DNA from 2 places in the Thermus neutrinimicus genome. Region 2 is predicted to be linked to the other one. Evidence: riboswitches for the same ligand, from Rfam matches in the RefSeq annotation. Region 2 holds a riboswitch; the other holds the start of a gene.
What was found. A riboswitch is a leader RNA that binds a small molecule or an ion and turns the genes downstream of it on or off. The one in region 2 is predicted to bind thiamine pyrophosphate.

Region 1 (3,394 bases), on a different contig from region 2:
AGCCCCCACAGGGGGGCAAAAAGCAGGAGAAAGAAGGCCCCTATGCCCAGGGTGTAGGCCCAAGGACGGGCGGGAAGGAGCCCCCCTGGCGGCAGGGGGTAGGGCCGAAGGCGCAGGTAGAGGGCCACCGCCAGGGCCAGGGTGAGGATCTCCAGGAGCATGAGGGCGCTGGCCTCGGGGAAGGCCAGGCGGTAGGCCAAGAGGGTATAGACCTCCACCTCGAGGGTGGCGTACCTGGGCCCCCCCAGGAGGAGAGGGACCCCGAAGGCGGAAAAGGCATAGATGAACACCAAAAGCCCCGCTGCCCCCAAGGCGGGAAGGAGGAGGGGAAGCCCCACCCTTAGAAAAGCCCTGAGGCTCGAGGCCCCCAGGACCCTGGCCGCCTGCAAGGGGCCCTCCAGGTTCAAGGCCACCGGCAGGAGAATCCTTAGGGCAAGGCCCAGGTTGTAAAACACCGCGGCCAGGAAAAGGAGGGCCTTGGTGCCGTAAAGATCCACCCCCAAGACCCCCCTCGGCCCCAAAAGGGCCAGAAATCCCAGGGCCACCACCGGGGTGGGCAGGACGAAGGGCAAGGTGGAAAGGGCCAGGAAAACCTCCCTAAGGGGAAAGGGGCGGCGAAGGAGAAAGGCCAGGGGAAGGGCCAAAGCCAAGGTTAGAAGGGCAGAAAGGAGCCCGTATTCCAGGCTCCAGAGGTAGCGCTCCCAGTAGTAGGGGTTCGCCAGGGCCCGGGCAAACCCCTCCCCCACCCCCAGGGCCAGGATGCGCCCCAAGGGGTAAAAAAGGGCTAGGCCCAGGAAGAGGAGGACGAAAAGGCCTCCGTAGGCCATCCCCTCAAGCCTAACTCCCCATCCGCCCCACAGAGGGCCCCTTCCCGCCCGCGGGGAGCCTTACCGCCTGCCCCGGCGCACCGCCTCCGGGCTCTGCCCCTGGAGGACCACCTTGGTCCACTCCTCGAGCCAGCGCTCCCGGTTTTGGGCCATGGCCTTGGGGTCCATACGCACGCTCCCCAGGGGTTCCGGAGCGAAGCGGAAGACCTCGGGGAGCCCGGCATCCCGGCGGGCTGGGTACATCCACATCTCCGTGGGGATGTTCTCCTGAACCGGCCTGGAAAGGAGCCAGTCCACCACCTTCCTGGCCCCCTCGAGGTTCCTGGTCCCCTTTAGGATCCCCACGAACTCCACCTGGAAGAAGGCCAACTCGGGAAAGAGGTTCCCCGTGGGGGGCTCTTGGTACTTCCCCTCGGAGTAGTAGACCTCGGCGGCGGGGCTGGTGGTGTAGGAGACCACCAAGGGCCTGTCCCCCTTGTAAAGGGTGAAGTGGGTGTAGTAGGCCTCGCTCCACCCCTTGGCCACCCGCACCCCTCCATCCCTGAGCTTGGCCCAGAAGTCCAGGTACCCGTCCTCGCCGAAGCGGGCCACCGTGGCCATGAGGAAGGCCAGGCCCGGGGAGCTGGTGGCGGGGTTTTGCACCACCAGAAGCCTGGCGTACTCCGGCCGGGTGAGGTCGGCGGGAACCTTGGGCAAGGGGCGGTCCTTGAAGTAGGCCCGGTCGTAGTTCAGGCTCACCCAACCGTAGTCCACGGGAAGGGCGCGGAAGGTGGGGTCCAGGAGAAGGGTGGCCTTCAGGTTCTGGATCTCGGGGCTGCGGTAGGGCAAGAGGATGTCCGCCTCCAGGGCCCGGGAGAGAAAGGTGTTGTCAAAGCCATAGATCACGTCGGCGATGGGGGCTCCCTTGGTGAGGATGGCCCGGTTCAGGGTCTCCCCGGCATCCCCCCCTTTCAGGAAGCGGAGCCTCAGGCCCGTCTCCCGCTCAAACCGGGCGATGAGCCCCTTATCCAAGGAAAAGCTATTGTGGGTGAGGACGGTGATCTCTTGGGCGAAGCCGAAGGCCAAAAGGACCAGTAGGGCAACGATCCTTAGCATAAAACCCCTCCTTGTCACCGGGAGGGGCCTTGGTCACCTTCCCTACGCCGGCATTACCCGGATCAGGTTCCAAGGGTATCTCTCAGCCCCCTGGGAGGGGCACCCCCGGTGACGCCTTGAGTTTACCACCCTTCCTGGCCCTGGAAAGGCATCCTTCACACCCTCCAAGGGGCCAAAAGGCCCTCGAGGACCTCCCGGAAGGCCTCGCCAAATGCCTCCGGCTGGTCGATCCAGGGATAGTGCCCAGCCCCGGGTATCACCCGGATGGGGGCCCTAAGGCGCTCGGCCACCTCCTCGGCGTAGGGGTAGCTGGTCCCGTCCATCTCCCCCACCACCAAAGCCACCCGCCCGCGGCTTGGGGAGAGGTAGGGAGTGTAGTCCAGCCGCCAAAGACCGTTCTGCCAAAAGGCCAAGGCCGGGGTATCCGGCCCCAGGATGCCCGAGCCCTCCGCCACCCACTCGTACTCCAGGCGGCCATGGGGGGTGGGGAACATGAGGCGGTCAAAGAGGAGCTTGGGCTCCGCCCTCTCCAAGGCCGCCCTCAGGTTCGCCTCGGGGTCGGCCAAGGGCTCCAACCCCGCGGCCTCCGCAAGCCTTTCGGAAAGCCAGGGGAAGCTCACCCACGGGGAAAGGAGCACCGCCCCCGGGACCTCCGGATAGCGGCGGAGGACCTCCAAGGCCACCAGGGCCCCGAAGCCATGGGCCAGAAGATGAAACCGTTCCAGCCCCAGGGCCTCGGCCAGGGCCACGGTATCCTCCACCAAGGCATCTAGGGTGAAGAGCCGGGGGTCTTGGGGAAGCTCCAGGCTCCGCCCGGAACCCCGCTGGTCAAAGTAGATGACCCGGAAGTTCTCCAGGTAGTCCTGAAGCCCCTCCCTTAAGGCGTAGGCGTTCCCCCCTGGCCCCCCGTGGAGGACCAGGAGGGCCGGGGCATGTTCGTCCCCCACGTCCTCCACGTAGAGCTCCGCTTCCCCTACGGGGATGTAGCCGATTTCTTCCCGCATCCCTTATAGACTACCCCATCCTGCAGGGTAAAGGCCCAAACCTTAACCCCGGGCAGGGCCTGGGCCTTCTGCCAGGCCTCTTCCCCCGCGCCCAGGACCTCGAGGAGCCACACCCCCTCCCCCTCGAGGAGCCAGAAGGGGTGGGGAAGCTCCCGGGCCAAGCGCAAGAGGGCCTCCTTTTCCTTCCCCTCCACGAAAAGCACCCTCATCCCTTCCCCCAAAGGCGGTGGTAAAGGAGGATCTCCGCGCTCTCCTCCAGGGTGGTGAGGAGGCTATAGGCCTCCAGAAGGGCCTCCTCGGGCTTTTCCTTAAGCCCTATGGCAAAGGCCCCATGGCCCCTTAAAAGGCAGGCCCGGTGCTCCTTGAGGCCCTCCGCCACCGCCAGGGCGGCCTCGAGGGTGGCGCTTGTGGTCCTGGGGGCAAGCACCGGGACCTCTTTCAGGTAGTACTGGCCCTCGAGGTCCTGGG
Region 2 (3,394 bases):
CTCGCCTTCCCGGGTGCGCCCGCCCAGGAGGAGGGTGTAATGGGGTACCTCCCTTTCCCCCACCTTGCGGCTTGAGCCGTAGAAACCGATGTCGGCGATAGGATGCTGGCCGCAGGAGTTGGGGCAGCCGGAGATCTTAAGGCTGATGGGCCGCACCCCCGGGTCCTGGATTAAGGGAAGGTCCAGGAGATGGGATTCCAGGGCCTGGGCCAGGCCCCGGGAGTGGGTGATGGCCAGGTTGCAGGTATCCGCCCCCGGGCAACGGGTGATGTCCAGGATGGTGTGGGCCTGGGGATGGGCGAGGCCCGCTTCCAGAAGGGCCTCATAAAGCCCTCCCAAAGCCTCTTCCGGCACGAAGCGGAGGAGGAAATTCTGGCTGATGGCGCTTCTTACCTCCCCAGCATAGGTTTCGGCGATCTTCGCCAGGGCCCTGAGGCCCTCGGGCGTGATATCCCCCAGGGGTAGGCGGACGGTTACCGTGTAGAAACCTGCCTGCTTCTGGCGGAAGAGGTTGTTGCGGCGCCACTCGTCAAACCCCGGAGTGAAGGAGAAGGGCTTCCTGGGGGGGGAGGGTGGTTGGGGAGCTGGCTCCTGGCTCCAGGCGGCGGGGTTCCAGGCCTCGAGGTCCTCCCCGCTGGCGGTGAGCTTCACGATCCGCCTTTCCTCCCGCACCGCTTCCCGGAAGGCGGCGATGCCCCACTTCCTCACCAGGAACTTAAGCCGGGCCTGGGTCAGGACCTTGCGGTTGCCATGGCGGTCAAAGAGGCGAAGGATGGCCAGGAGGGTGGGCAGGAGGTCCTCTTCCGGGGTAAAGGGTTCCAGAAGTTCGGCGCTCATGGGAACCGCCCCCAAGCCCCCGCCCACGTAGAGGCGAAAGCCCCTTTGGCCCCCTTCCACCGCCGCCACCGCTCCGATGTCGTGGATAGGGGTGCGGGCGTGGTCGGTGGCGCATCCCTCAAAGGCGATCTTGAACTTGCGGGGCAGGTTCTGCCCCACGGGGTGGCGGAGGAAGTAGCGGTAGGTGGCCTCGGCGTAAGGGGTCACGTCAAAGGGTTCCTCGGGGGAAACCCCGGCGTACGGGCAGCAGGTGATGGCCCGGATGGAGTGGCCGCAGGCTTCCCGGGTAGTGAGGCCCACCCCGTTTACGGCCCGGAGGACGTGGGGTACGTTCCTTCGGTGCACGTGGTGAAGCTGCACCGCTTGCCGGGTAGTTACGTGGGCCAGGCGGTTTTCCGTATACCGCTCCGCCACCTCTGCTAGAACCCTTAGGGCTTCCGGGCTTACCCGGCCTACGGGGAGTTTGATGCGCACCATATGGTGTTCAGGCCTTCCCCGAATACCGTAGATACCGTTTTTCAGGCGATAGAGCCGGAAGTCCTCGGGGTCTTCCTCCCCCGCCTCGAGGCGGGCGATCATGGCCTCCAAATACTGGACTTCGGCCTCGACCTCCGTGCTGAGTCCTGCCATCCTGCCTCCTTTTCCCCCTCCCCGGGGGGTTGTCCGGCATAATATACCATTGAGTGTGTGAAAGTCAAGGGTATATGCCCCTCTCCTCAGGCTGGGTTTCCGAGAGCCCCGCATGCTATAGTGGAAGGGACAGGCTAGGGGTGCCCCAATGGAGGGGCTGAGAGCTGGGTTTCTCCCAGCAACCCTTAGAACCTGATCCGGGTAATGCCGGCGGAGGGAAGCCTATGCGGAGGAATCCCCCTACAAACCGAATCTCTCCCCAGGCCGCGTGGGCCCTGGACCCCGGGCCTTACCCGGAGGGCGCATGCGGCGGGGAGGTGAAAGCTTGCTGGGAAGGCTCTATCTGGTGGTGACCCCCAGGCCCGGCTGGTCCCTGGAGGTGACCTTGGACCGCACGGAAAGGGCCTTGGCAGGGGGGGTGGAGGTTTTGCAACTTCGGGCAAAGGACTGGGAGGCCAGGCCCACCCTGGACCTGGGGGAGAGGATGTTGTCCCTGGCCCGGCGGTACGGGGTTCCCTTCTTCCTCAACGACCGGCCTGATCTGGCGGCCCTTCTGGGGGCGGACGGGGTGCACCTGGGCCAGGGGGACCTCACCCCCGGGGAGGCCCGGCGCTTCTTCCAGGGGATGGTGGGCCGCTCCACCCACGCCGCCGAGCAGGCTCTAAAGGCCCTCGAGGAAGGCGTGGACTACCTCTCCATAGGCCCGGTGTGGGAAACCCCCACCAAGCCGGGTAGGCCGGCAGCGGGCTTGGCCTATGTGCGATGGGCCAGGGAAAATTTGGGGGAGAAGCCCTGGTACGCCATCGGCGGCATCACCCTGGAGAACCTGGGGGAGGTCTTGGAGGCTGGGGCGCGCCGCATCGTGGTGGTGCGGGCCATTTTGGACGCCGAGGACCCCGAGAAGGCGGCCCAGGCCTTTCGGGAGAAGCTCTATGGTGTGGCTTAACGGCGAGGCCAAGCCTTTGGAGGGGAAGACGCTTAAGGAGGTCTTGGAGGAACTGGGCGTGGAGCTATCCCGGGTGGCGGTCCTCCTCAACGAGGAGGCCTATCCGGTGTGGGAGCTTCCCCACCACGTCCTAGAGGAAGGGGATGTGGTGGAGGTGGTGGCTCTGATGCAAGGAGGCTAGATGGACACCTGGAAGGTAGGGGATACCGAGCTGAAAAGCCGCCTCATCCTGGGTTCGGGTAAGTTCAAGGACTTTGGGGTGATGCGGGAGGCCGTAAGGGCTTCAGGGGCGGAGGTGGTCACCGTGGCCATCCGCCGGGTGGAGGCCAAGATGCCCGGGCACGTGGGGCTTTTGGAGGCCTTGGAGGGGGTCAGGCTTCTGCCCAACACCGCCGGGGCCAAGACCGCGGAGGAGGCCCTAAGGATTGCCCGCCTGGGCCGGGTCCTCACCGGGGAACGGTGGGTGAAGCTGGAGGCGATCCCCGACCCTACCTACCTCCTTCCCGACCCCGTGGAGACCCTGAGGGCGGCGGAGAGGCTGTTGGAAGAGGGTTTTGTGGTTCTTCCCTACATCGGGCCCGACCTGGTCCTGGCCAAAAGGCTGGCGGCGCTGGGCACGGCCACGGTCATGCCCCTGGCGGCCCCCATCGGTTCGGGCTGGGGGGTTAAGACCCGGGCCCTTTTGGAGCTCTTTGCCCGGGAAAAGGCTTCCCTGCCCCCGGTGGTGGTGGATGCGGGGCTTGGCCTGCCCTCCCATGCGGCAGAGGTGATGGAGATGGGCCTGGAAGCGGTTTTGGTGAACACCGCTATCGCCGAGGCGGAAGACCCCGTGGCCATGGCCGAGGCCTTCCGCTTGGCGGTGGAGGCGGGAAGGAGGGCGTACCTGGCGGGGCCCATGCGCCCCAGGGAGGGGGCAAGCCCCTCGAGCCCCACCGAGGGCGTGCCTTTGGGAGGGCAAAAGCGGTGAAGGCGGACGCCATC

Region 1: another riboswitch for thiamine pyrophosphate. It lies ahead of L0C59_RS07240 (thiamine ABC transporter substrate-binding protein); the one in region 2 lies ahead of thiE (thiamine phosphate synthase).

What each region holds. Positions count from the first base shown of each region.
Region 1 is NZ_JAKTNU010000010.1:20,413-23,806, forward strand. It holds gene L0C59_RS07235 (ABC transporter permease) at 1-827, opposite strand, end outside; gene L0C59_RS07240 (thiamine ABC transporter substrate-binding protein) at 888-1,922, opposite strand; TPP riboswitch at 1,944-2,039, opposite strand; gene L0C59_RS07245 (alpha/beta fold hydrolase) at 2,078-2,926, opposite strand; gene L0C59_RS07250 (hypothetical protein) at 2,896-3,135, opposite strand; gene L0C59_RS07255 (fuculose-1-phosphate aldolase) at 3,132-3,394, opposite strand, start outside.
Region 2 is NZ_JAKTNU010000017.1:26,546-29,939, reverse strand. It holds gene L0C59_RS09455 (nitrite/sulfite reductase) at 1-1,467, opposite strand, end outside; TPP riboswitch at 1,594-1,703, shown strand; gene thiE (thiamine phosphate synthase) at 1,793-2,413, shown strand; gene thiS (sulfur carrier protein ThiS) at 2,400-2,594, shown strand; gene L0C59_RS09440 (thiazole synthase) at 2,595-3,380, shown strand; gene L0C59_RS09435 (NAD(P)/FAD-dependent oxidoreductase) at 3,377-3,394, shown strand, end outside.